2 regions of the Pseudoalteromonas sp. UBA2102 genome follow, and region 2 is predicted to be linked to the other one. Evidence: predicted binding sites of a transcription regulator. Region 2 holds the regulator's gene; the other holds the start of a gene.
The links. Region 2 encodes NrdR, which represses ribonucleotide reductase genes. Its sites were predicted from a motif close to AAACACNANATNTNGTGTTT; they were not measured.

Region 1 (9,800 bases), on a different contig from region 2:
CCTTTAGCAAATAAAGCGACCGTAGCAAGTGTCATTGCCGCATCAGGGATAGCGTTAGCGTCAATATCTACACCTTTTAATTCACCTTTGCGAACAACTAAACGCTCGTCATACCATTTTATTTCAGCGCCAACTTGTTCCATCACTTTAGCAAAACCAATATCACCTTGAACTGATTTAGCGCCCACGCCTTTAATTTCAATTTCGCCACCGGCAATGGCCGCTGCCGCAACAAAATAAGACGCTGATGATGCATCCCCCTCCACCATAATACGCTCTAGTGATTGGTATTGTTGGCCGCCTTTAACTTTAAATGTTGTATAGTCGCTGTGCTCAACAGTCACCCCAAAACGCGCCATTACATCTAACGTTATATCAATGTAAGGCTTAGATACCAAAGTACCCTTAATGGTAATTTGCGTATCACCACTAAATAAAGGGGCAGCCATTAGCAATGCTGTTAAAAATTGGCTAGAAATACTGCCATCAATTTCAACAGTACCGCCTTTAATTTGCCCACCAATTATTTTTAGTGGTGGGTAGTCTTTATGTTTTGTGTAGGTAATATCGCCGCCAAGTGCTTGTAGCGCATCGACTAAGTGCCCTATTGGGCGCTCTTCCATGCGCGGCTCACCTATAAGCTCATACTCCCCAGCTACAGCTGCGAGTACCGCGGTTAAAGGACGATAAGCAGTACCTGCATTGCCTAAAAATAAAGGTTCACTTGGGGTTTTAAATACACCGCCAACCCCTTCTACGGTTGCTACAGTGCGATCATCATTAAGCGTTACGTTAACACCTAGTAGTTTTAATGCACCCAACATATGGCGAATATCATCGCTATCTAGCAGGTTTTCAACAACGGTAGTCCCTTGAGCCAGCGCTGCTAATAATAAAATACGGTTTGATAGGCTTTTAGACCCAGGTAAGGTAACACTGCCATTTACACGAGAAATAGGCTCTAAACGAAGTTGTTCCATTAGCTGTGCTCCTGTGCAAATGCCGCCATAAAGTCAACCAAGGCTTGCACACCTGCAAGTGGCATTGCGTTATAAATACTTGCGCGCATACCGCCTACAATTCTGTGCCCTTCTAGGGCAAGTAAGCCGGCTTCTTTAGATTGCGTTACAAACTTTTCGTTTAAGCTTTCATCGTTTAGCCAAAACGGTACATTCATACGCGACCGACAATGCGTCGCTACTTTATTAGTATAAAAAGGCGATTCATCAATAAAGTCATAAAGCAGCTTAGCTTTAGCAATATTTTGTGCTTCCATTGCCTTAACGCCACCGTTTTGCTCTAGCCATTCAAACACTTCAGCCGCTAAATACCATGCAAAAGTAGGCGGTGTATTAAACATGCTGCCTTGTTTTGCTTCAAGTGCGTAATCTAAAATGCCAGGTTTAGCTAAACCTTCACGCTCAAGTAATGTTTTGCGCACAATAACAATAGCTATACCTGATGGACCTATATTTTTTTGTGCACCGGCATAAATTAAATCAAATTTATTTACGTCAATTTCACGCGACAAAATAGTCGATGACATATCAGCAATAATAGGTGCCGTTGGGTGGCTCGGCACATCAAAAATCTCTAAGCCGTCTACTGTTTCATTTGGGCAGTAGTGAATGTAAGATGCATCTGCAGGTAACTCCCACTGCGCCACTTCTTTTATAGAAAACAGCCCGTTTGCGTCATTTCTAACGTTGATTGAGTGGGTTTGAGTAAATTTATTAGCTTCATCAGTGGCACTTTTAGACCAAACGCCGTTCTCGCAGTAAACCGCCGTTTTACCATTTTGATGTAAATTTAATGGCACAGCGCTAAATTGACCGCGGCCACCACCGTGCATAAATAACACTTCAAATTCATCGCTAATGTTCATTAAACGACGAAGGCTGGCTTCGCATTTTGCAGTAAGCGCTAAAAAATCTTTACTACGATGGCTTATTTCCATCACAGATACGCCTAAGTCTTGCCAGTCTAAAAATTCTTTTTGTGCTTTTTGCATAACAGCTTGTGGAAGCATAGCTGGCCCCGCACAAAAATTATATTTACTCATTACCTTTGCCTCATTCCAGTAATTTAAACTCTTTTGATAAACAAAAAAGGATTATTAATTTTTTTCAACATGATTAAAAAAAGCGGCCTTAGCCGCTTTTTCAATTTCAGTTATTCAGAAGGTGGATTATCATCCGTTGCTTCTTCATTTACTGTATCAACCGTTTCAACGTCTTCAATATCAACTAAGTCACTGTCTGTAACTTCAATCTCTTCGATACGTTGTAAACCAACTACTTGCTCTTCGTCAATAGTTCTGATCAAAATAACACCTTGGGTGTTACGTCCAACCGTCGATACTTCATTAACGCGGGTACGTACTAGCGTACCACGGTTTGAAATAATCATTATTTCGTCGTTGTCGTCAACTTGTACAGCGCCAACTACTGCGCCATTACGCTCACTCACCTTAATAGATACAACACCTTGTGTTGCACGGCTCTTAGATGGGTAATCTTCAAGTTGAGTACGTTTACCGTAACCATTTTCAGTCACAGTTAAAATAGCACCATCAGACTTAGGCACAATTAACGACACTACGCGTTGGTCGTCGGCCATCTTAATACCACGAACACCGGTAGCAGTACGACCCATAGGGCGAACACCTTTGAAACGAATTTCAGGGTTGCCTTCTTCGTCGAGTACCGGGTTGCCGTTTTCATCAACAACAGCAGACTCTTCCGCTTCTTTAAAGCGTACCACTTTACCTGCATCAGTAAACAACATAATTTCGTTACTACCGTCGGTAATATCAACCCCAATTAGGCTATCGCCTTCGTTAAGGTTTACCGCAATAATACCGCTTGCACGTTGACGGCTGTATGCCGTTAGTGGTGTTTTCTTCACAGTACCAAATGCTGTTGCCATGAAAATGTATTTATCTTCTTCGTACTCGCGTACAGGTAAGATAGCAGTAATGCGCTCATCATCTTCAAGTGGCAGTAAGTTAACAATTGGCTTACCGCGAGCGGCGCGACTAGCCAGTGGTAACTGGTATACTTTAAGCCAGTACAAACGACCCGCAGTAGAGAAACATAAAATGGTATCGTGGGTATTAGCCACTAAAAGACGCTCAATGAAATCTTCATCTTTCATCTTCGTTGCTGACTTACCTTTACCACCACGGCGCTGCGCTTCGTAATCAGACAATGCCTGATACTTAACGTAACCTTCGTGCGACAAGGTCACAACAACATCTTCTTCGTTAATTAAATCTTCAAGGCTAATATCGTGCGCTGCAGCGTTAATTTCTGTACGACGCTCATCACCATATTGCTCTTTAATTTCAACTAACTCATCACGAATAACTTCCATTAAACGCTCAGGGCTACCTAAAATGTGTAGTAGCTCAGCAATTAAATCTAACAGCGATTGGTACTCTGCTAAGATTTTTTCATGCTCAAGGCCGGTTAGTTTGTGTAAACGTAAATCAAGAATTGCTTGTGCTTGCTGCTCAGAAATATAGTACTGACCATCGCGAATACCCAGCTCACTTGCCAGCCAATCTGGGCGTGCTACATTGTCTTCGCCTGCTTTTTCAAGCATAGCTTGTACGTTACCTAAATCCCATGGGCGAGCTGTTAAGGCTACTTTAGCCTCAGCTGGGGTTGGCGATTTACGAATTAACTCAATAATTGGGTCGATGTTGGCAAGCGCAATTGCTAAACCTTCAAGGGTATGAGCACGGTCGCGCGCTTTACGTAAATCAAATACGGTACGGCGTGTAACCACTTCACGGCGGTGAATAACAAACTCTTCAAGCATTTCTTTTAAGTTGAAACACTTAGGTTGGTTGTTAATTAATGCAACCATATTCATACCAAACACAGTTTGTAACTGAGTTTGTGAATATAAGTTGTTGAGGATAACTTCACCTACATCACCACGTTTGATCTCAATAACGATACGCATACCGTCTTTATCTGATTCATCACGTAGTGCGCTAATGCCTTCAATTTTTTTATCTTTAACAAGCTCAGCAATTTTTTCAATTAAGCGTGCTTTGTTAACCTGATAAGGAATTTCGTGCACGATAATGGTTTCGCGGCCTGTTTTTTCATCGGTTTCGATGTCGGCGCGTGCACGCATGTACACTTTACCACGGCCGGTTAAATAAGCATCTTCAATGCCTTTTTTACCATTGATAATGGCAGCCGTTGGGAAATCAGGACCCGGAATGTAATCCATTAATTCATGAATCGTTAAATCAGGGTTTTGAATAAGCGCTAAACAACCATTAACCACTTCAGTTAAGTTATGAGGTGGAATGTTTGTTGCCATACCTACCGCAATACCCGATGAACCGTTAACAAGTAAGTTAGGCACTTTGGTTGGTAAAACGTCAGGAATTTGTTCGGTACCGTCGTAGTTAGGAACGAAATCAACCGTTTCTTTTTCAAGATCGGCTAATAACTCATGCGACATTTTTGCCATACGTACTTCTGTATAACGCATTGCCGCTGCTGAATCACCATCAACCGAACCGAAGTTACCTTGGCCATCTACAAGCATATAACGTAGTGAGAATGGCTGTGCCATACGCACGATGGTGTCATAAACTGCACTGTCGCCGTGTGGGTGGTATTTACCGATTACGTCACCGACCACACGGGCCGATTTTTTGTAAGGCTTATTCCAGTCATTACTAAGCTCGTTCATTGCAAACAAAACGCGGCGGTGAACAGGTTTTAAACCATCACGTACGTCTGGTAATGCACGTCCTACAATTACGCTCATTGCGTAATCAAGGTAGGAGTTTTTTAACTCGTCTTCAATATTGACTGGCAGAATTTCATTGGCGAGATCAGTCATTTGATATCACATTCCTTCAGTATCAGCTCTTAGCAACCCGGTATTAGGCGCCAAGAGTATTTGTTATTATTTCTAAGCGACCATGCTATCACAATTAATTTAAATTTACAGGCGCAAAACTTTGCGATTTATCAATTTAGCCCTATATAATGGCCTCAGATTGACGAGGAAGTATTTTATGACCGAACATCAAAATGTAGATAACGCAGAAATAGCAAAATTTGAAGCCATTGCAGAGCGATGGTGGGACCAAGACGGAGAGTTTAAACCTCTTCACGAAATTAACCCATTACGATTAGACTTTGTGGCTAACAAAACCCAAGGCTTATTTGATAAAGAAACACTCGATGTAGGCTGTGGTGGCGGCATTCTTAGCGAAAGCATGGCACGCATGGGCGCACACGTAACCGGTATAGACATGGGCCAAGAGCCACTCACCGTAGCAAAGCTTCATAGCCTAGAAACCGGTGTAAATGTTGACTATATAAAAGTACCTGCAGAAGAATTTGCAACCCAGCACCCTGCTCGCTTTGATGTAATAACCTGTATGGAAATGCTAGAGCACGTACCTGACCCTGCTTCTATTATTCATGCAGTCGCAGAGCTTGCCAAGCCAGGGGCTGATGTTTTTTTCTCAACCCTAAATAAAACGCCTAAAGCTTACTTGTTTGCTATTGTAGGTGCTGAAAAGCTGTTAAAAATGGTGCCTGAGGGCACACACGATCACAACAAATTTATCAAACCTGCACAACTTATTGCATGGGCTGAACAAGCCGGTTTAAAAGTACGTGCCAGTGCTGGCCTAGGCTACAACCCGCTTTCTAAGCAGTATTCATTAAATACAGATGTGAGTGTTAATTACATTCTTCATTTTGAGAAGTTAGCATAATGGCTAGCTCTCATACCCCCTTAACTCCTTTTGAGTACGACGCTTTCTTATTTGATTTAGATGGCACCTTGCTTGATACAGCAGACGATTTAGGTGCTGCTTTAAATGCCGTACTTAAAAGTGAAGGTGTTGCGCAAGTTACGCCTGAGGCTTATAGAAAAGTAGCGTCTAATGGCGCCGGCGCATTGCTTGAACTTGGCTTTAAAGCGCAATGGGCATCGCAACCACAAACTGAACGAATAAAACAGTTAGTCAGCCACTACAGCCAAAACCTAGCTACACACACCCGCTGCTTTGAAGGCATAGAATCATTACTCATAGCCCTTGATAACCAAGGTATAAAATGGGGAATAATGACTAATAAGCCCGGGTTTTTAACCGATCCATTAGTGGCTGCTATACCCGCTTTAAAAAATGCACACGTTGTGGTCAGTGGCGATACCCTCACCGAGGCTAAACCATCACCTTTACCCTTACTACACTGTACAAAACTGATGAACGTAGATCCTAAGCGTTGTTTATACATAGGTGATGCTCAACGTGATATAGAAGCAGGTAAAGCCGCAGGTATGCACACAGCAACAGCGCTTTGGGGCTATATACCAAGTATTGATGAGGCCAAGGGCTGGGAAGCCGATTTAAACTGGCACAGCCCTATTGATGCTTTTAACCATATATAGTGCCATGTAAATTATTAAACACTATATATTGTGATTGTGTTAGTTTTTATGCAAAGCTTGTTGATAAAAAAAGCAGTCGAAATTTATTTTCAAAATGCATAAATTTAGCAGATCATTAGTTGATTTTTAGCTATTTCAACTTAAATGATTGTTCGAAGGTGAGTGACTACTAACACAAATACGTTATCCCAAAGTTATCCACAAATAGGGGCAATTATGTCCCTTGCAAATCAGCTCAGACCACACTATCTTGTGATCTCTAAATTGAACAACACCAGATATTGTGGCCAAATGTTATTCAATTAAATTCGCCAATACGGTGAAACTTATAATAAATGAATACGTACCTTGCTTTAGCGAGGTATAAAGCATTGGTCAAAATACACAATTTCCAAGGAATACAGGCAAAGCTATGAACCAACAGTTATCTGTAAGCAAGCGTGACGGGCGTAAAGAGCCTTTAGATCTTGATAAGATCCATCGCGTTATTGAATGGGCCGCCGAAGGTTTAAACAACGTATCGGTTTCACAGGTTGAATTAAAGTCACACATTCAATTTTACGACGGTATTCGTACAAAAGACATTCACGAAACCATCATTAAAGCAGCAGCCGATCAAATTTCAAAAGAGTCGCCTGACTACCAGTACTTAGCTGCCCGCTTAGCTGTATTCCACTTACGTAAAAAAGCGTATGGCCAGTTTGAGCCACCACGTTTATTTGATCATGTTACAAAAATGGTTGAAGACAAACGCTACGACGCTCATTTACTCGTTGATTACACAGAGCAAGAGCTTGATGAGCTAGATGCTTATCTTGATCATTCGCGCGATCTTAACTTTAGCTACGCAGCAGTAAAGCAGCTTGAAGGTAAATACCTAGTACAAAACCGCGTAACGGGTGAGATTTACGAAAGCGCCCAGTTTTTATATATCTTAGTGGCTGCGAGTTTATTCTCTGACTACCCGCGCGAAACACGTACTGACTACATCAAACGTTTTTACGATGCAGTATCAACGTTTAAAATCTCTTTACCTACGCCAATTATGTCGGGTGTGCGTACCCCTACGCGTCAGTTTAGCTCGTGTGTACTTATTGAATGTGGCGACAGCCTTGATTCAATTAACGCCACATCATCTGCCATTGTTAAGTACGTTTCACAACGTGCAGGTATTGGTATTAACGCCGGCCGTATTCGTGCATTAGGTAGCCATATCCGTAATGGCGAGGCGTACCACACTGGTTGTATTCCTTTTTATAAGCACTTTCAAACAGCGGTTAAAAGCTGCTCGCAAGGTGGTGTACGTGGCGGTGCTGCAACGTTATTCTACCCGCTTTGGCATTTAGAAGTAGAAAACCTACTGGTACTTAAAAATAACCGTGGTGTTGATGATAACCGTGTTCGTCATTTAGATTACGGCGTACAGTTTAATAAACTAATGTATTCTCGTTTAATTAAAGACGACTACATTACGTTATTTAGCCCATCAGATGTGCCTGGCCTTTACGATGCATTCTTTGAAGACCAAGACGAGTTTGATGCGTTATACGTAAAATACGAACAAGACGAGTCTATTCGTAAAAAGCGTATTAAAGCGATTGAGCTTTTCTCAATGTTCGCACAAGAGCGTGCCAGCACAGGTCGTATTTATTTACAAAACGTGGATCACTGTAATACGCACAGCCCGTTTATTTCTAAAGTGGCGCCAATTCGCCAATCTAACTTATGTTTAGAAATTGCATTGCCAACTAAGCCGTTAAATAACGTAAACGATGAAGAAGGCGAAATTGCACTTTGTACGCTATCTGCATTTAACCTAGGCGCTATTGAGTCACTTGATGAACTTGAAGAGCTTGCTGAGCTTGCAGTACGTGCACTTGATAACCTACTTGATTTCCAAGACTACCCAGTACCGGCTGCACGTAATGCCACTATGGGCCGTCGTACGTTAGGAATAGGCGTAATTAACTACGCGTACTACCTTGCTAAAAATGGTAAGCGTTACTCTGATGGCAGTGCTAATGCACTGACTCACAAAACGTTTGAAGCAATTCAATACTACTTAATGAAGGCATCAAACGAGCTGGCTAAAGAGCGTGGCGCGTGTCCTAAGTTTAACGAAACAACGTACTCTCAAGGTATTATGCCAACTGATACGTACAAACGTGACCTAGATAAAATTTGTGATGAGCCACTGCACTTAGACTGGGATTCGTTACGTGCCAGCATTAAAGAGCACGGCATGCGTAACTCAACACTTAGCGCATTAATGCCTTCAGAAACATCGTCGCAAATCTCTAACGCAACTAACGGTATTGAGCCACCACGTGGTCACATTAGCGTTAAAGCAAGTAAAGACGGTATTTTAAAACAAGTAGTTCCTGAGTACGAACGCTTAAAAGATAACTACGAGCTGCTGTGGGATATTCCATCAAACGATGGTTACTTACAGTTAGTGGGCATAATGCAAAAGTTTATTGACCAAACTATTTCGGCCAATACTAATTATGATCCAAACAAATACGAAGGCGGTAAAGTACCTATGAAAGTCTTATTAAAAGACTTACTAGGTGCATACAAGCTTGGTGTTAAAACACTTTACTACCATAACACCCGTGATGGCGCATCAGATGCACAAGACGACACTCCAGAAGTGGAAGATGATGATTGTGCAGGCGGCGCGTGTAAAATTTAATAGTTAAACTTAAAGCGGGCTCTTTGCCCGCTTTGTCCTGATAGTTTTAGTGATAGTTTTTTGAGTGATAGACATGTCTTATACTACTTTTAGTCGTAACCATAATGATCAAATGCAAGAGCCAATGTTTTTTGGCCAAACCGTTAACGTTTCGCGTTACGATCAACAAAAATACCCTATTTTTGAAAAATTGATTGAAAAGCAACTTTCGTTTTTTTGGCGTCCAGAAGAAGTAGACGTAAGTAAAGACCGTTTAGACTTTCAAGCATTACCAGAGCACGAAAAGCACATATTTTTAAGTAACTTAAAATATCAAACGCTGCTTGATAGTGTACAAGGCCGCTCACCAAACGTTGCCCTACTCCCCATTGTATCTATTCCTGAGCTAGAAACATGGATAGAAACATGGGCATTTAGTGAAACTATTCACAGTCGCTCTTACACCCACATTATTCGTAACGTTACACAGTCACCAGAACTTATTTTTGATGACATAGTAAGTAACGAAAAAATTAGCGAACGTGCTGATGCGGTAACCACCTACTACGATGATTTAATCAATGGCGTGTCGCTTTATAACCTGTATGGCGAAGGCAAGCACGAAATTAACGGTCAAACCGTTGTAATTAGCTTATTTGATCTTAAAAAGAAACTTTACCTTGCC
Region 2 (9,800 bases):
TTACACCTTTAGATGCTTCAATCGACATAGTAAAGTTAGTAGAAAACGCTGCGCCATTGTTTTTAACCATTAACGGTAAATCAAGCTGCTCACAACGCTCTTGCGTCATAGTTAAACAAATTAAGCCACGGCCATGAGTGGCCATAAAGTTAATTGCTTCGGCGCTAATGTGCTCTGCTGCAATGATTAAATCACCTTCGTTTTCTCTGTCTTCGTCATCCATTAAAATAACCATTTTACCGGCTTTAATGTCGTCGATGATTTCTTGTGCGCTGTGTAAATTCATAAATTTGCTCGTGTAAGTTATCAGTGTCGTTATTTAACAAAACCAGCTTTAGCTAGTAAGCTCATTGAAATATCTGAGCCTGTCGGCTGCTCAGCCCCTTTAATAAGGCGCTCTAAATAACGTGCAATTTGGTCGACTTCTAAATTAACGCGTGTGCCCACTTTAAAATCAGCAATGGTGGTTTGCTCGCTTGTGTGCGGCACTATGGTTAATTTAAATTTATTACCTTGTACAGCGTTTACTGTCAGGCTTATACCATCTATACATACAGACCCTTTGTAAGGAATGTACTTCATTAAATTTTCATCGGTGCTTAGCCAATATTCTGTGGCGCGCGCATTACTAGTAATAGCTGTAATGGTTGCAATGCCATCAACATGACCTGACACTAAATGCCCGCCTAAACGTGAAACCGGCTGCATGGCTTTTTCAAGGTTAACTGTTTGGCCAATATTATAATTTGCAAACCCAGTTAAGCTGATAGTTTCGTTTGATAAGTCGGCACTAAAGCCATCAATGTGCTTATCAACTACCGTTAAACATACGCCATTAGTGGCAATGCTATCGCCAAGCTTTACATCGCTCATATCAAGATTAGCGCTTTGAATGCGAATGGCTAAATCGCCTTGTTTTTTTTGTAATAGTGCAATTTTGCCTGTGGCTTCAATTATTCCAGTAAACATAGCCCTACTCTTTTAATTAAGTGATTGGAATGTGTTTTGTAGCGGTTATACGTAAATCATCGCCTATTTTCACACACTCTTTAAACGTCAAATTAACGGTGTTTTGCATATCTGTCAGCGGTGCAAAATTAACTAAGCTTTTTGCATCGCCCCCCATTAGTTTAGGTGCTAAATAAAATATATATTCGTCTATTAAATTAAGCTCTGTCATTTTACCGGCAAGTGTAGCACCCGCTTCTAAATAAACATGATTAAATTGCAGCTTAGCAAGGTGCGCTAAAACAGACGTTAAATTAACTTTGTTATTTTGCTGTGGCACTTCTATATGCCTTACAAAATGCGGCCACTGCGTTGATTTATCAACCTTGGTAGTAAAAATTATTATTTCACTTTCAATATTAAATACTGCCAGCTCTGGTGTAAGCCTATTTTGTGAGTCAATTATAACACGCACCGGTTGGCGTAGGGGTAAATCGGTAGGCAAAGCCTGTGGCAACTCGCTTAACCTCACATTGAGCTTAGCATCATCGGTAATAACCGTATCGGCGCCCGTTAAAATAGCGCAGCTTTGTGCTCGGTGTAATTGTACATCTTGTCGCGCAGCGCTGCCGGTGATCCACTTACTTTGGCCATTTTTAAGCGCGGTTTTACCATCAATGCTGGCCGCCATTTTACACGTAACATACGGAAGTCCCTGCTCCATACGCTTAAAAAAACCTAAATTAAGTGCGCGCGCTTGCTGCTCTAGAAGCCCAAATGCAACCTCTATACCTGCATCGCTGAGTATTTTAAGCCCTTTACCTGCGACTTGTGGGTTGGTGTCGACCATAGCCGCAATAACTTTTACTACACCTGCGGCTTTTAAACCCTCTGCACACGGCGGAGTGCGTCCGTAATGGCTACACGGTTCAAGCGTAACATACGCAGTCGCGCCTTTTGCGTTTTCACCTGCTACAGCAAGAGCATTAACCTCAGCATGCCCCTGCCCAGCTAATTGATGAAACCCTTCACCAATTATGTGGTTATCTTTAACTAAAACACACCCGACATTAGGATTGGGGGTGGTTGTAAATCGCCCTTTTTTTGCAAGCTCGATGGCACGTGCCATGTACATTTCATCTTGCGCAGTAAAGGTTGTTTGGTTTTGCATTATTACTCCCCTAAACGGGCAATTTCTTCACCAAATTCGCGTATATCTTCAAACGAGCGATACACAGAGGCAAACCGCACATAGGCTACTTTATCCAGTTTTTTAAGCGCCTCCATTATGCACTCACCCACTAGGTGACTTGATATTTCTCGCTCGCCGGTAGCACGCAACTGCGATTTAATAATATTAACCACTTCATCCACTTGCTCTGTACTAACAGGGCGTTTTTCTAGGGCACGATTAAGGCCATTGAGTAGTTTATCTTCATTAAAGGGCTCTCGACTGCCATCTTGTTTAATTACACGTGGCATGACTAACTCGGCGCCTTCAAAGGTAGTAAATCGCTCGTGACACTCGTTACATTCACGACGACGGCGAACTTGGTGGCCTCCGCCGACTAGGCGAGAATCAATAACTTTAGTATCTTTTGCGGTACAAAATGGGCAATGCATAACTCGGTACTTCCGTTTTAAAACAAAAAAGGCCGCTATTTAGCGGCCTTTTATCTTAGCAAAAAAATAGGGCCTGTTGGCCTTTCAGGATTAAATTTGTTCTATCTAGGGGTGATTTGATCGCGGCGCGAGGTTTGTAACCTAGTGGGCTAAGTAAAAACCGAGCAACAAAGAGTAAATCGCCCCTAGGACGAACCCGAGGGCAGTGCATGTTTGGCATTTATGCTGCGTTATCGCCTATTTGTGTGGAGTAACCACACTACATAGACTCTGCCTTGCCTAAAAACCAAACATACTACTGCAAATTAAACCTCGAAAGGTAAACAGGCCCCTTGTTGTGATCTAAATTACTGCTGCTTATGCAATTAAGCGTATACAGGTAGTTTTGCACAAATTGCTTTAACTTTTTCTTTAACTTGCGCTTGTACTGACTCATCGTTGATGTTGTCTAATACGTCACAAATCCAGCCAGCAAGTTCTTTCGATTCAGCTTCTTTAAAGCCACGACGCGTAATTGCAGGTGAACCAATACGTAAACCAGAAGTAACAAACGGTGAGCGAGGATCGTTTGGTACAGAGTTTTTGTTCACAGTAATATTTGCATTACCAAGCGCTGCGTCTGCATCTTTACCTGTGATATCTTTATCGATTAAATCAAGTAAGAATAAGTGGTTTTCTGTTTTATCAGATACGATTTTGTAACCGCGCTCTTGCATAACAGCAACCATAGCTTGAGCATTTTTAACTACTTGTGCTTGGTATGTTTTAAATTCTGGTTGTAGAGCTTCTTTAAATGCCACTGCTTTTGCAGCAATAATGTGACATAAAGGACCACCCTGGCCACCTGGGAACACAGCGCTGTTAAGCTTTTTGTAAATTGCTTCGTCGCCACAAGCAGAAATAATTAAACCACCACGAGGGCCTGCTAATGTTTTGTGTGTTGTTGTTGTTACAACATGCGCGTGAGGTACTGGGCTTGGGTAAACACCCGCCGCAATTAAACCAGCAACGTGAGCCATATCAACAAATAAGTAAGCACCTACTTTATCAGCAATCTCACGGAATTTAGCCCAATCAACAATACCTGAGTACGCAGAAAAACCACCAATAATCATTTTTGGTTTGTGCTCAAGTGCTAGCGCTTCTACCTGTGCGTAGTCAATTTCGCCAGTTGCTTCGTCTAGCCCGTACTGGATTGCATTGTATAGCTTACCTGAGAAGCTTACGTGTGAACCGTGCGTTAAGTGACCACCATGAGCTAAGCTCATACCAAGTACAGTGTCGCCCGCTTCTAATAATGCTAAGAAAACAGCTGCATTTGCTTGAGAACCCGCATGTGGCTGAACGTTTGCATAGTCAGAACCAAATAGCTCGTTAGCACGATCAATTGCAAGTTGTTCAACAACGTCTACGTGCTCACAACCGCCATAGTAACGTTTGCCCGGGTAACCTTCTGCGTATTTGTTTGTAAGCTGTGAACCCTGTGCTTCTAGTACGCGTGGGCTACAGTAGTTTTCTGATGCGATTAATTCAATGTGCTCTTCTTGGCGAGCAGTTTCTTTGTTTATCGCGTCAAATAACTCTGGATCAAAATCCGAAATATTCATGCTACGTTCTAACATTGGGGTCTCCTAGGGCAACGTGTATGGTGTTTTTTAGAGGCTTTATTGTACGCTTTAAACGACTCTTTGCCTACGCTCTTAAGTTGAGGATATTTAAACAGGGATTGAATCTATTTCACAGCGTTTTTAAGATGATATTTTTTTATAAATGCATTAATAATTTAAATGGCTTTTATTTTTTACATTTAATTAGTTAATGATAAATACTTTATTTAGCGCGTTAAAAATACAAAAAAAGCGGCCAAAGCCGCTTTTTTAACGCTAAGTTAGTTAGCCTAACTTAGCGAGTATTTCAGTGCGTAACGCTTCATAATCAGGGTTAATGTCGCTTGCTAAACAAGGTTTAGCAAGTGCGTCGCTAAGTGGTTTTGGCATATCAAGTTCAATATTTAGGATCTCTTCTACGCTTTCTTTAAACTTAGCAGGGTGAGCAGTTGCTAAAAAGATACCTGCTGCGCCGGGTGCTTTATTCTCTACAAGACCTTGGTATGCAATGGCGGTATGCGGCTCTGCAACATAACCAGTTTGTTGAATATTTTTCATCACTGCTTGCGTATTTTCTTCGCTCACGCTGGTTGAGTAAAAATTATCGTAGCTAAACCAGTTATTATCTAACATTGTTTGCACACGTGGCCAGTTATTTGGCTTGCTCACATCCATCGCATTTGAAAGCGACTCAAGTGTGGCATTTGGCGCCCAATTTTTATCAAGCATGTAACGTGGCACGGTGTCGTTTTGATTTGTAGTCGCGCTTAGTTTACCCACCGGCAAACCGATTACAGCACCAATCATGGCGGCACATACATTACCAAAGTTACCACTAGGGACCGAAATATGCACTGTAGCACGCTTTTCTTTTGGTAGCTGAGCAATGGCTTCAAAGTAATAACATACTTGTGCCACTAAGCGGCTAATGTTGATTGAGTTAGCTGAATTAAGGCCAAGTGTAGATTTAACTTCGTCATCTAAAAACGACTTTTTAACCAGCTCTTGGCAATCATCAAAACTGCCATCAACCGCGTAACAATAAATGTTGTTACCAAGCGTAGTAAATAGCTTTTGCTGAGCAAGCGAAATTTTGCCTTTAGGGTATAGAATAACCACATCTATGTTTGGCTTGTTGTAAAACGCATGCGCTACAGCAGCGCCAGTATCGCCAGAGGTTGCCGTTAAAATCGTGACTTTTTCGCCTTGATTAAACTGTGCTAAACACTCAGCCATAAAGCGCCCGCCAAAGTCTTTAAACGCAAGCGTAGGGCCATGAAAAAGCTCTAAACAATAGTTATTGTCTTCAACCTCTACCAATTTTACGGGGAAGTTAAATGCATTTTTAACCATTTGAGCAACGGTATCAGCGGGTAATTCATCACCAATAAGGTGCGATAAAATTTTGCTACTGCGGGTAACAAAATCCATATCTAATAACGCATTTACATCGGCGAGTGGCGCTAAGCTTTCAGGGAAAAATACCCCCTGATTACGCCCAAGCCCTGTTTTTACCGCTTCAACAAACGACACTTTTTGAGAATTTTCTTTTAAATTATGTAATTGCATAAATGCCTATCCTATAAAACTGTTAATTGACGCGTGCCGTCGTTATCTAATTTACAAATGTGGCAAAAGCCCTGCTCATTTATATAGTTTTGCGCTAACCACTGCGCACATTTTTCAGCAGCTTCTAATGTTTTACACACTGTAAATAACGTAGGGCCTGCACCTGAAATACTGACAATTTCTGCACCAAGCGCTGGCAAATTTGCTTTCGCTTCGCTAAACCCTGTTATTAACGGTGCTCGGTAAGGCTCTGCTATATCATCTTGCATAATGCTCAATGCATCATCAAAACGCTGCGTTAATAACAAACTGCTAAATGCCGATAAACGCTGTGCAAACTCAACCCCTGCATGCATGCTTAGCTCTTTAGGTAATACCGAGCGCGCCTTTGCGGTATTAAGCGAAAACCCAGGAAACGCCGCTACGTAGTACCAGTTTTCATCAACTGGTAGAGCAATTGACTTATCAGGAATTAAATCGCCTGTAAGCTGTAAGCCCCCTAAATAACACGGGGTGATGTTGTCATAATGACGTCCGCCACTGACTATCGCTTCAAAATCAGCCATTAATTCAATCAGCTCAACTTGGCTTAAATTGGTTTGAGCAAACTTATCAAGCGCAGCAAAGGTTGCTACCACCGAGCACGCACTCGAACCTAGCCCTGAGCCAATTGGTAAATTCTTTTTAAGCTCTAATTTTACACTTGGCATATCTGGCGCAACGTGCGCTCTAAAATGTACTAAACATTGATATGCTAGGTTTTCGCTCGCATCGCTTGGTAACTTATGCGCATATTCGCCAGAGCAAACAAACTCATCACTTGCTGCGGCGCTTACTGCGGCTACATCACCTAATAAGCTGCCATCAATAGGCGCAAGCGCTGCGCCAAGTGCATCAAAGCCCACTGCAAAATTACCTATAGACGCCGGAGCATATACTTCTATCATAATGCTCTCCTAGCGCGATAACGTTTTTAATACGTCGGCAAATACGCCTGCAGCTGTTACCGCAGAGCCTGCACCGTAGCCACGAATTACAAACGGGCGTGGTTGATAATATTGGCTTAAAATAGCTAACGCGTTTTCACCATCACGAATAACATTTAATGCATGCGATGAATCGACCGCTTCAATACCTACTTTACAGTGGCCTTCTTTAATTGTACCTACATAACGCAGTACCTTGCCCTCTGCTGCCGCACTTTGAATACGGTCGTTAAACTCAACGTCTAAACTTGGCAGTTTAGCCATAAATTCATCTACGCTGTCGCCTTGTGCAAAACCTTGTGGCAATACCGACTCTACTTCTATATCGCTAAGCTCTAATTTCATGCCGGCTTCGCGTGCAATAATAAGTAATTTACGTGCTACATCGGTACCCGATAAATCATCGCGTGGGTCTGGCTCTGTAAAACCGCTTTCTTTTGCTTTAATGGTTGCCTCAGAAAGTGATAAACCATCTTCTAGTGCACCAAACATGTACGACAGTGAGCCTGATAAAATACCGCTAAACTCAAGTAACTCATCACCTGCACCAAATAACGACTGTAGGTTATCGATTACCGGTAAGCCTGCACCTACGTTTGTTTCGTATAAAAACTTGCGGTTATTTTTTTGTGTTGCTGCAATTAAGTCTTGGTAATAATCGTACGAGCTGGTTGTTGCTTTTTTATTAGCGGCAACCACATGGAAGCCCGCATTTAAAAAATCCACATACTGAGCAGCTAGCGCATCAGAAGACGTACAATCTACAAGCACAGGGTTTACTAAGTGATTTTGTTTTACAAACTGCTCAACTAAATTTAAATCAAACGCTTGCTCTGATGCTGCAAGCTTTTGCTGCCAGTCATCAAATGCAATACCTTCGCTGTCTAAATGCAATTGACGAGAATTAGCAACGCCATATAGGTTTAACTTAATATTACGTTTTTCAAGCCACGCTTGCTGGCGCTCTAACTGAGAAATAAGCTCTTGGCCTACTAAGCCACAGCCAAGTAAAAATACGTCAATTGAAGGGACGTGGGTAAAAAAGTTTTCATGGCATATTTTCACTGCATCGTTACACAGCTCGCCATCAATAACCGCCGAAATAGCACTTTCTGTAGAATCCTGCGCAATGGCTACAATGTTTACTTGGGCCTGTGCAAGAGAAGCAAAAAACTGTGCTGCTAAACCTTTGTGTGCGCGCATGTTATCGCCCACTAAAGTAACAATGGCAAGATTACGTTGTACTTGTACCGGCTCAATTAAGCCTGCTTGTAATTCAAGTTCAAATGCACTTTGTAAGGCTTCTAGCGCGAGCGCTAAATCGCTTTCGTGCACACAAAAGCTAATGCTAAATTCACACGATGATTGAGTAATTAATACTATCGATACGTTATCGTGCGCAAGGGCATTAAATACCTTAGAGGCCATGCCCACTTTACCTTTCATGCCTGGGCCTGACACGGTAAGCATTGCTAAGTCTTGTAAGCTAGAAAGCGCTTTTACTGGCTCATCCGATGAATAGTCGTTACCAATTAATGACCCTTGAGCATCTGGGTTATGGGTATTTTTAATTTCGCACGGTACGCCCGCTTTCGCGCACGGTAAAATGGTTTTAGGATGAAGTACTTTAGCGCCAAAGTAAGAAAGCTCCATCGCTTCTTTATAAGATAAGAAATCAACTTTAGTCGCTTTTTTGATGTAGCGCGGATCAGCACTGTACACACCATCAACGTCAGTCCAAATTTGGCAAATTTCAGCATCTAAACATGCCGCTGCAATAGCTGCAGAGTAATCAGAGCCATTACGACCAAGTGTAGTAAGTTCGCCTTGCTCGTTGCTTGCTGTAAAGCCTGGCATAATGTAAATGGTGGCTGGGTTTTCTTTAAGTACTGCTTGAAAGCGTGCTTTACTCGTTACTAAGTCGGCCTCAGCATCAATGTAGCCACCAGTAGAGGCAACACAACGCGTTGCTTCAAGGTATTGTGCATTGTGCGAGCTTAATAAACTTTGCATTAGCGATACGCTAACACGCTCACCAAAACTAATTACAAAAGCACGAATTTGATCTGGGCAGCACTTAATAAGCGCCACACCATCTAGCTTATTTTTAAGCTCATTAAAATCTGGCCAGTTTGTTACTTCGCCACTGCTTTTTTCTACTTCTGCTTTTAATGTCTCGCATCGGCTTAGTAAAGCTTGCCATTGCTGAGAAAAATCTTGACCTTGCTCAGCGGCACTTGCCAGCGCAACTAATGAATCAGTCATACCACCGGGTGCAGAAAGTACCAGTAACATTTCATCTTTTAACTGTGCTTTTACCAGCAAAGCTACTTGTTGCAAACAGGCAAAGTCGGCAAGCGAAGAGCCTCCAAATTTTAAAACGCGCATTATTTATGTTCCTCATCCCATAAAACGAAAAAAGGCCTGTGTTCTTAGTGAACACAGGCCTTTAAATTTGTTGCACCGACCTATGCCACTATCCAGTAAGAATGGTGGTTGTAATAATAATGGTCAGTGCGCGATTAATTGTTTTCATAGAGCTAAGACTGCCTTAACAAAGGCTATGCTGTCAACCCCAAATTAAAAGATAAAACAGCCTTTTTAAACATGAAAAAACCTAATGAATGCCAAATTTATGCAAAACTTCACTTAAAGCCGATTTATTAATAGGTTTATTTATAAAGTCGATAGCACCAAGCTGCGCGACTTTTTGCTTCATTTGTTGTTGTATATCAGCGGAGATCACCAGTACAAAACACTCTATTTTTTCTGCTTTAATGCGCTCCAGCACTTGTACGCCGTCAACTTCTGGCATGGTTAAGTCTAAACACAAAAGATCAAATTGCTGCAAGCGTAAAAGCGCCAGCGCATCGGCCCCGTTTGCGGCTTGTTGAATGTCGGCACTCACGCACTCATTTAAACAACGCACAACTTGTTTGCGTGCAACAGTGGAGTCATCACACACTAATATAGAAAATTTCATCATGTTAACTACTAAAATAACCTTTTAAAATTATAAAAACGAGCCGTCCGTTGGTTTTTGCTATTCTAACACGTTCCTAAAACT

Region 1: the regulator NrdR is predicted to act here: its motif matches at 6,711-6,730, upstream of nrdA (class 1a ribonucleoside-diphosphate reductase subunit alpha).

The regions. Positions count from the first base shown of each region.
Region 1 covers NZ_DCYU01000032.1:4,946-14,745, forward strand. The annotation lists gene aroA (3-phosphoshikimate 1-carboxyvinyltransferase) at 1-980, opposite strand, end outside; gene serC (3-phosphoserine/phosphohydroxythreonine transaminase) at 980-2,062, opposite strand; gene gyrA (DNA topoisomerase (ATP-hydrolyzing) subunit A) at 2,173-4,872, opposite strand; gene ubiG (bifunctional 2-polyprenyl-6-hydroxyphenol methylase/3-demethylubiquinol 3-O-methyltransferase UbiG) at 5,051-5,761, shown strand; gene B2R65_RS03730 (HAD family hydrolase) at 5,761-6,441, shown strand; gene nrdA (class 1a ribonucleoside-diphosphate reductase subunit alpha) at 6,854-9,136, shown strand; gene nrdB (class Ia ribonucleoside-diphosphate reductase subunit beta) at 9,210-9,800, shown strand, end outside.
Region 2 covers NZ_DCYU01000017.1:16,486-26,285, forward strand. The annotation lists gene ribBA (bifunctional 3,4-dihydroxy-2-butanone-4-phosphate synthase/GTP cyclohydrolase II) at 1-286, opposite strand, end outside; gene B2R65_RS01645 (riboflavin synthase) at 316-969, opposite strand; gene ribD (bifunctional diaminohydroxyphosphoribosylaminopyrimidine deaminase/5-amino-6-(5-phosphoribosylamino)uracil reductase RibD) at 986-2,119, opposite strand; gene nrdR (transcriptional regulator NrdR) at 2,122-2,571, opposite strand; gene glyA (serine hydroxymethyltransferase) at 2,937-4,193, opposite strand; gene thrC (threonine synthase) at 4,464-5,747, opposite strand; gene thrB (homoserine kinase) at 5,759-6,694, opposite strand; gene thrA (bifunctional aspartate kinase/homoserine dehydrogenase I) at 6,704-9,121, opposite strand; gene B2R65_RS01680 (response regulator) at 9,351-9,719, opposite strand.